Regions from separate parts of the Pseudomonas sp. SO81 genome, predicted to be linked through region 2. Evidence: riboswitches for the same ligand, from Rfam matches in the RefSeq annotation. Region 2 holds a riboswitch; the other holds the start of a gene.

Region 1 (4,576 bases), 2.3 Mb from region 2:
CTCGCCCGAGCTGTTCGCCGTGTACGAGAAGACCTTCGCCGGCCGCGGCTTCCACGGCGCGCTGAACTGGTACCGCAACTTCGAGCGCAACTGGCAGCGCAGCGAGCCGCTGGCCGAACTGCAGGTGCAGCAACCGACCCTGTTCCTGCTCGGCGACCGCGACCCGGTCGGCCGTTTCGAGGCGCCGACGCTGGGGCGCATGACGGCCAAGGTGCCGCGCCTGGAACAGCACCTGCTGGAGGGTTGCGGCCACTGGCTGCAGAGCGAGGACGGCGAGCGGGTCAACGCCCTGCTGCTGGACTTCTTGGCGCGGCATTACGCCGCGGACTGATCCACTCACAGGTCGTTTGGGCTGTTTCCGGCGCTTCAGGTAAACTGCCGCATCTTTTGTATGCCTATAACGATCCGCCTGATGCCGACCACCTTCCACGAAATCCCCCGCGAGCGTCCTGCCACGCCCCTGCTCGACAGCGCCGACACCCCGGACGGCCTGCGCCGCCTGGCGGAAAGCGAGCTGGAAAGCCTGGCCGACGAGCTGCGCCAATACCTGCTGTACAGCGTTGGCCAGACCGGCGGGCATTTCGGTGCCGGCCTCGGCGTGATCGAGCTGACCATCGCTCTGCACTACATCTTCGACACCCCGGACGACCGCCTGGTGTGGGACGTGGGCCACCAGGCCTACCCGCACAAGATCCTCACCGGCCGCCGCGAGCGCATGGGCAGCCTGCGCCAGAAGGACGGCCTGGCCGCCTTCCCGCGCCGCAGCGAGAGCGAGTACGACACCTTCGGCGTCGGCCACTCCAGCACCAGCATCAGCGCCGCCTTAGGGATGGCCATAGCCGCGCGCCTGCAGGGCAGCAAGCGCAAGTCGGTGGCCGTGATCGGCGACGGCGCACTGACCGCCGGCATGGCCTTCGAGGCGCTGAATCATGCCTCCGATGTGAAGGCCAATATGCTGGTCGTGCTCAACGACAACGACATGTCGATTTCCAAGAACGTCGGCGGCCTGTCCAACTATTTGGCCAAGATCATCTCCAGCCGCACCTATTCGAGCATGCGCGAAGGCAGCAAGAAGATCCTCTCGCGCCTGCCCGGCGCCTGGGAGATAGCGCGCAAGGTCGAGGAGCACGCCAAGGGCATGCTGGTGCCCGGCACCCTGTTCGAGGAGCTGGGCTGGAACTACGTCGGCCCCATCGATGGCCACGACCTGCCGACCCTGATCGCCACCCTGCGCAATATGCGCGACCTGGAGGGCCCGCAGTTCCTCCATGTGGTGACCAAGAAGGGCAAGGGTTTCGCCCCGGCCGAGGTCGACCCGATCGGCTACCACGCCATCACCAAGCTGGAGCCGATCAAGGCGCCAGTCGAGCCGAAGCAAGCCTCCGGCCCGAAATACTCCGCCGTGTTCGGCCAGTGGCTGTGCGATATGGCCGAGCAGGACGAGCGCCTGGTCGGCATCACCCCGGCGATGAAGGAAGGCTCCGACCTGGTGGCCTTCAGCGAGCGCTTCCCGGAGCGCTACTTCGACGTGGCCATCGCCGAACAGCACGCAGTGACCCTGGCCGCCGGCATGGCCTGCGACGGAGCCAAGCCGGTGGTGGCGATCTACTCCACCTTCCTGCAACGCGCCTACGACCAGCTGATCCACGACGTGGCCGTGCAGCACCTCGACGTGCTGTTCGCCATCGACCGCGCCGGCCTGGTCGGCGAAGACGGTCCGACCCACGCCGGCAGCTTCGATATCTCCTACCTGCGCTGCATCCCCGGCATGCTGGTGGCCACGCCCAGCGACGAGAACGAGCTGCGCCTGCTGCTGACCACCGGCTACCACTTCCAGGGCCCGGCGGCCGTACGTTATCCGCGTGGCAGCGGTCCCAACACGCCGATCGACCCGCGCCTGGAGCCGGTGGAGATCGGCAAGGCCGTGGTCCGTCGCCAGGGCAAGCGCACCGCCCTGCTGGCCTTCGGCGTGCAGCTGGCCGAGGCGCTGCGCGTCGGCGAGGCGCTGGACGCCACCGTGGTCGATATGCGCTTCGTCAAACCCCTCGACGAAACCCTCCTATGTGAACTGGCCGCCAGCCACGAGCTGCTGGTGACCATCGAGGAAAACGCCGTGATGGGTGGTGCCGGCAGCGCGGTCAGCGAGTTCCTCGCCGCCGAGAACCTGGTCAAGCCACTGCTGCACCTGGGCCTACCCGACTACTACGTCGAGCACGCCAAGCCGGCCCAGATGCTCGCCGAGTGCGGGCTGGATACCGCCGGCATCGAGACGGCGGTGCGGGCGCGACTGGCGCAGCTGGCTGGATGAGCCATGCTCATCCAGCCCTGAATCCAACTTGTTTGTAATTCATCCGGCTGCGCACTAAGGTGCGCGGCGTTTTTGCATTCCGCCAGGTGCGCTGCGTCCACAGGAACAGCGTTAAACGGGAAGCCGGTGCGCTCCGCGAGGAGCCATCCCGGCGCTGCCCCCGCAACGGTAATCGACCGCAGCCCACCGGCTGCACGCCCGCTCATCAGCCACTGGGTCTCCCGGGAAGGCGAGCCGGCGCGTCGAGAGCCCGGAGACCGGCCTGGACGGATTCGACTGGTGTTGCGGAGGGCAGCACCGTCAGGCGCCCGCCCGCGCCTGTCCTGCCCTCCTCGAAGTCTTGCGATCTTTGAGGAATCTCCATGAAGCTGTCCCGTTCCCTGCCTCTCTCGGCCCTGGCCATGGCCCTGCTGCCCGGCACCAACCTGCTGGCCGCCGGCCAGGAGGCTGCGCTGAAGCTGTCCGAAACCCTGATCAGCGCCAACCGCGATGTGCAGCAGCGCAGCGCCAGCAGCACCGCCAGCACCGTGTTCACCCGCGCCGACATCGAGCGCCTGCAGCCCTCGTCGGTGACCGACCTACTCAAGCGCGTACCTGGCGTTCAGGCGACCGACAACGGCATCGGCAGCCTGACCAGCCTGTACATTCGCGGCACCAAGTCGGCCCAGAGCCTGGTGCTGGTGGACGGCATGCGCATCGGTTCGGCCAGCTCCGGCGACAGCAACCTGCAGCACATCAACATCGACCAGATCGAGCGCATCGAAGTGCTGCGCGGCCCACGCTCCGCGGTGTATGGCGCCGACGCCATCGGCGGCGTGGTGCAGATCTTCACTCGCCGCAGCGCTGGCGAAGGCCTCAAGCCCTTCGTGCGCGTGGGCTATGGCAGCCACGGTGCCTGGCAGCGCAGCGCCGGCATCTCCGGCGGCGACCAGCAGACCCGTTTCAGCCTGGCCGGCAGCCTCAACGAGACCAACGGCTTCGATCGCAGCGGCCCGTCCTACGAGTCCGACCAGGATCACGACGCCTACCGCAACAAGGCCTTCAGCCTGAGCCTCAGCCACAGCTTCAGCGACAGCATCGAGGCCGGCATCAACGTGCTCGACCAGCGCGGCCGCACCGAATTCGACAACCCCTTCGGCCGCTTCGACATGACCACCTTCGAGTCGGTCGGCCAGGCCCCGTACAGCGACTTCACCGTCAGCAGCGTCTCCAGCTACCTCGATGCGCAGATCAACGACACCTGGAACAGCCGCCTGGAAGTCGGCCACAGCGAGAACCGCGAAGAGAGCCTGGACAAGCTCAGCGACGAGCGTGGCGTGTTCAACACCTACCGCGACTCGGTGAACTGGCTCAACACCCTGGCCCTGAGCGACAGCCACAGCCTGCTGCTGGGTGGCGAGTGGTACGAGGATCAGCTCAACAGCAACACCGCCTTCGAGGAGCAGCAGCGCTGGAACCAGGCTGCCTTTGTCCAGCATCGCTATGAGAGCGAGCACTTCTCCACCGAGCTGGGCATGCGCCACGACAAGAACGAGCAGTTCGGCAGCGAGAACACCTGGAGCGGCGCCCTAACCCTGCCGCTGAACGCCGCCAATGACCTGATCCTGTCCTACAGCGAAGGCTTCCGCGCGCCGACCTTCAACGACCTGTACTACCCAGACTACAGCAACCCGGACCTCAAGCCCGAGCACTCGAAGAGCTACGAGCTGCAATGGCGCAGCGAGCTGACCGAGAGCACCCGCCTGGAGGCCTCGCTTTACCGCACCGACATCGAGGATGCCATCGCCAGCGATCAGGACTTCATTCCGCAGAACATCGCCACCGCACGCATCCACGGCTTCGAGGCGACGCTGCAGCAGGAGCTGTTCGGCTGGCAGGGCCAACTGGGCGTCGCCTTCGTCGACCCGCGCGACCGCGATACCGGCCACACCCTCAACCGCCGCGCCCGCCGCACCCTGAGCCTGGACCTGGACCGCGCCTTCGGCGACTTCGCCGTGGGCGCCACCTGGCAGGCCGCGAGCAGCAGCTACGACGATCCGAACAACCAGTACGAGCTGGCCGGCTACGGCCTGCTGGGCCTGCGCGGCAGCTGGCAGGCAACCGGCGAGCTGAAGCTGGAAGCGAAGATCGACAACCTGCTGGACAAGGACTACCAGCGCGCCCTGTACGAGCACGAAGGCGAGCGCTATGGCTACCGCCAGGAAGGCCGCACGGCGATGCTCGGCTTCGTCTGGAGCCCCGAGCTGTAAACGTCCGGCGCAATGCACA
Region 2 (4,576 bases):
GCTCCTCCCCCGTCGGCATCGGTGAGTTGTGGCCGTAGCGGGTGAAGATCACCGTCTGCGCCACCTCAGGCAGGGTCAGCTCGGCTTCCAGCAACGCCGCGCAGGCTGCCGTGGCGGTGACGCCGGGGATGATCTCGAAGGGAATCCGCAGCGCGCGCAACTCGCGAATCTGCTCGCCGATGGCGCCGTACAACGACGGATCGCCGGAATGCACGCGGGCCACGTCCTGGCCCTTGGCATGGGCCTCGGCCAGCAGCGTGATGATCTGTGAGAGGTGCAGCTCGGCGGTGTTCACCAGCAGCTCGGCGCTATGGCCCTGCAGCACGGCCTCGGGTACCAGTGAGCCGGCGTAGAGAATCACCGGGCAGCTGCGGATCAGGCCCTGGCCTTTGACGGTGATCAGCTCAGGATCGCCGGGGCCGGCGCCGATGAAATAGACGGTCATAGTGTTATCCGATGTCAGGCGCGAGCAATGGCCAGGGTAGCAGCGGCGCTGCGCTGCTTGGGACAGATCAGGACGGCCGCACGACCGGAGCGCGCGCTGGCGCCGGCCAGGGCACTGGCCTCGGCCACGCTGGCGGAGCCGGTCAGCTCGCGCACAAGCTCCGAGCCTTCACTCAGTTGCGACTCGTAGGGCGCCAGTTGCTCGGCCGAGTAGAAGTCCAGCGGCAGGCCAAGGTCTGCCGCCAGCTGCAGCAGCCCTGCCTCGTCGCGTTTGTGTGCGCTGCTGGCCAGGCCATGCAGCGCGTCCAACGGCAGCGCGAACTGCACCAGGCTCTGTTGCAGTAGCTCGCGCAGCTCGGCCACCGTGCAACCGCGACGGCAGCCGAGACCAGCGATCAGCAGCGGATCAGGCGTCGCGCTGTTCGCCACGGGCGAAGAACCAGGCAGCGGCCAGGCCCAGGGCCGACCAGAACAGGGCGTTGGTCAGCAGCGAGGCGAGGATGAACTCGTGCTCCAGCGCCTCGGGCGCCAGGCTCTCGTGCACTTCCGGCTGCGGCGCGCCGATCAGGTGCGGCACGGCCAGCAGCACCAGGCCTACGCCACGCAGCGCCCAGTTGCGGCCGAAAGCGATCAGGCCCAGGCCGGCGGCGGTAGCGACGGCGGTGCCGATCCACCAGTACTGACGCAGCAGCAGATCGGCGGCGGCGGTGCCCGGCAGCTCCGGCGGCAGGCCAGCGGACGGCGCCAGGCTGAACACGGCGAAGCCGCCCAGGCCCCAGAGCAGGCCCTGCCAGGTCTGGCTCGGCGCACGCAGGGTGAACAGACCAGCCAGCATCAGGGCGAAGCCGACAGCCACCACCAGATTGCTCAGGCCGGTGGACAGGGTGCGCTGCCAGCCGTCTTCGGGAGCCCAGACCTCGCCATCGTGGCTATGGCCGGCAGCCTCCTCGTGTTCGTGCTCATGGGCAGCGACCGGCGCCTCATGGCTGTGCTCGGCAACCGGTTCGGCGGTTTCGAAGGTTTCCGCCTGCAGAATCAGCGGGGTGACCCACAGGCTCTGCAGCAGGGTCAGGACGATGGCGGCCAAGAGGCCTGCGAAGCCCGCAGTCTGGGCAATGCGCTTGATCATGGCAGGCGGTCTCAGTGGCAGGGGAAGGCGGCACTGTGGCGCGTGTCGTGGGCGGCGTTGTGCATCGCCTCGATGTGCGAGAAGCCGGCGAAGAAGATCAGCAGTGCGCCGAGCAGGCAGCTGCCGGCGGCGATGGCCAGGCGTTTGGACAGCGGGAGCGAAACGGAAGCGGAGGACGACAGCGTGCGGCTGGACATGATGAGCACCTTCCAGGGATTGGTATTCCGGTAGAAGGTCGCAGCGAGGAAATGACCCGCCCAGGGCCATCAACCGGCATGCGCCCGCCCACCGCGGGTTGCCAACGAGCCCGTTCAACGTCTGCTGCGCGTCGGCCCTGCTGGATGAACGGCAGGCCCTGGCTCACGAAGCGTCTAAGCGGGTTCTAACGAAGATTCAGGCCGGTCTCCGGGCTTGCGACGCCTTTGCAGGAACCGGGTCGGCCTTCCCATGCACGAGGCACAGTGGCATTGAGGACCCGTCGATCGCTTACCGTTGCGGGGGCAGCGCCGGACTCGCCCACTCCATGCATGGAAAAGGGCCCACCGGCTTCCCGTTTCACCTCGCGCACGGCGGCGAGAGGCACCTGAAACAGCTTTTCTAGAACATCACGAAGCCCGCTCCAGCGTCAACCGCGCGGTTGACCGCCCTTGGGGCACTGCGTAGCCTTGCAGCCTTTCCGAGGTTCTTCTTCGCCAGCCGAAGAAGCTAAGAGGGAACAGGGTCTTTCAAGCCCTGGCTGCCCCCGCAACTGTGAACGGACGAGATTCTTCGAAATGCCACTGCCCTGTAGGGCGGGAAGGCGAAGGATCAGGAGCCCCAAGGTTCCACGCCGTAAGCCAGGAGACCTGCCTCGCAAAAGTTTCGACAACCGGGCGGGGTGATCCGGTGGTGTTCGGCCCTCGCTCGTCCGCGCGTGCCCCGCCCTGCCCGTCCGTCCCTTTCACGACGCTTCCGGGGCTGCCATGCAATCGCTCGCCAAACTTCCCGTCACCATCGTCACCGGCTTTCTCGGTGCCGGTAAAACCACCCTGCTCCGTCACCTGCTGGCCAACGCCGGCGGACGCCGCATCGCGGTGATCGTCAACGAGTTCGGCGAGCTGGGCATCGACGGCGCCATCCTCAAGCAGTGCTCCATCGGCTGCACCGAGGAAGAGGCCAACGGCCGCGTCTATGAGCTGGCCAACGGCTGCCTGTGCTGCACCGTGCAGGAAGAGTTCTTCCCGGTGATGCGCGAGCTGGTGGCCCGTCGTAGCGAGCTCGACCACATCCTTATCGAGACCTCCGGCCTGGCCCTGCCCAAGCCGCTGGTGCAGGCCTTCAACTGGCCGGAAATCCGCACCGCCTGCACCGTGGATGCGGTGATCACCGTGGTCGACAGCCCGGCCGTGGCAGCCGGCACCTTCGCCGCCTTCCCCGAGCAGGTGGATGCCCAGCGCAAGCAGGACCCGAACCTCGACCACGAATCGCCGCTGCATGAGCTGTTCGCCGACCAGCTGGCCAGCGCCGACCTGGTGGTGCTGAACAAGACCGACCTGCTCGATGCCGACGCCCTGGCCGCCGTGCGCGCCGAGGTGGCCGAGGAGCTGCCGCCGGCGGTCAAGGTGATCGAGGCCCAGGGCGGCGAGCTGCCGTTGGACGTGCTGCTCGGCCTGAACTGCGAGACCGAGCTGCACATCGACGCCCGTCGCACCCACCACGACGAGGAAGACGAGGATCACGACCACGACGAGTTCGACTCCTTCGACGTGGTCCTGCCGGAGGCCGAGGAAGCCCGCCTGCTCGCCGCCCTCAAGGACGCCGTCGCCAAGCACGGCATCCTGCGCGTCAAGGGCTTCGCCGCCATCCCCGGCAAGGCCATGCGCCTGCTGGTACAAGGCGTCGGCCAGCGCTTCGACCGCCACTTCGACCGCGCCTGGGGTGCAGACGAAGCGCGGCAGAGCCGCCTGGTGCTGATCGGCCAGGAACTCGACCGCGCCGCCATCGAGGCGGAACTGCAGGCGGCGCTGGCGTGATAACCCATTTCCCTCACCCCAACCCTCTCCCGGGGGGAGAGGGAGTAGGAGCGGCGCGCGCTCTCAAGCTTCGCGCGTTTCTGCTCCCCTCTCCCCCCGGGAGAGGGGCCGGGGGTGAGGGTCTCCCCGGCAGCACGGAGCCCTAACCCATGCACCTGCTGCGCGCCCAGGCCGGCATCACCCTGCCGGCCGACAGCATCGCCGACCTCGGCCAGAGCCCAGCCGAGCTGGTGATCCTCTGCACCGGCGACTCGCATCTGTCGCTGCTGGCCGAAGTGGCGCGCGAGCTACCCGAGGACTTCCCCAGCCTGCGCCTGGCCAGCCCGGCGCAGCTGCCCAACCACGCTTCAGTGGACTTCTACGTCGAGCAAGTGCTGCGCCACGCCGAAGTCATTCTGATCTCGGTGCACGGCGGCGTCAGCTACTGGCGCTACGGCATCGAGCGCCTGGTCGAACTGGGCCGCCAGGGCACCAGGATCATCCTGGTGCCCGGCGACGACAGTCCCGATCCCGAGCTGACCACGCTGAGCAACGTGCCGAGCGAGGACAGCCAGCGCCTGTGGCAGTACCTGCGCCAGGGTGGCGCGGACAACGCGCGCCACTTGCTGCACTGCATCGCCAGCCGCTGGCTGCAGCGCGACTACCCGTGGAGCGAGCCGCGCGCCCTGCCGCGTACGCTGATCCACCACCCGCAGTATGGCGAGGCAACCCTCGAGCACTGGCGCGCCGACTGGCAGCCGGGCCGGCCGGTGACGGCGCTGCTGTTCTATCGCGCCCAGGTGCAGGCCGGGAACACCGCCTTCGTCGATACCTTCTGCCAGCGCCTGCAAGCCCAGGGCCTCAACCCGCTGCCGATTGCCGTGGCCAGCCTCAAGGAAGCCGAATGCCTGGCCCAGGTCGAGACCTGGATGGACGAAACCGAGTCGGCGGTGATCCTCAACACCACCGGCTTCGCCCAGTCCAACCCGGAATCGCCACAGGAACGGCCGTT

Evidence for each region. Region 2 has a riboswitch for cobalamin ahead of OH686_RS04950 (CbtB domain-containing protein). Riboswitches for the same ligand answer to the same signal wherever they lie in the genome.
Region 1: it holds a riboswitch for cobalamin, as region 2 does, so the genes downstream of both, OH686_RS15375 (TonB-dependent receptor domain-containing protein) here and OH686_RS04950 (CbtB domain-containing protein) in region 2, are expected to answer to the same signal.

What each region holds. Positions count from the first base shown of each region.
Region 1 covers NZ_CP126126.1:3,282,185-3,286,760, reverse strand. The annotation lists gene OH686_RS15385 (alpha/beta fold hydrolase) at 1-331, shown strand, start outside; gene dxs (1-deoxy-D-xylulose-5-phosphate synthase) at 413-2,308, shown strand; cobalamin riboswitch at 2,376-2,588, shown strand; gene OH686_RS15375 (TonB-dependent receptor domain-containing protein) at 2,671-4,557, shown strand.
Region 2 covers NZ_CP126126.1:1,030,968-1,035,543, forward strand. The annotation lists gene cobM (precorrin-4 C(11)-methyltransferase) at 1-445, opposite strand, end outside; gene OH686_RS04940 (cobalamin biosynthesis protein) at 460-873, opposite strand; gene OH686_RS04945 (CbtA family protein) at 851-1,573, opposite strand; gene OH686_RS04950 (CbtB domain-containing protein) at 1,585-1,770, opposite strand; cobalamin riboswitch at 1,953-2,175, opposite strand; cobalamin riboswitch at 2,236-2,440, shown strand; gene cobW (cobalamin biosynthesis protein CobW) at 2,536-3,585, shown strand; gene cobN (cobaltochelatase subunit CobN) at 3,735-4,576, shown strand, end outside.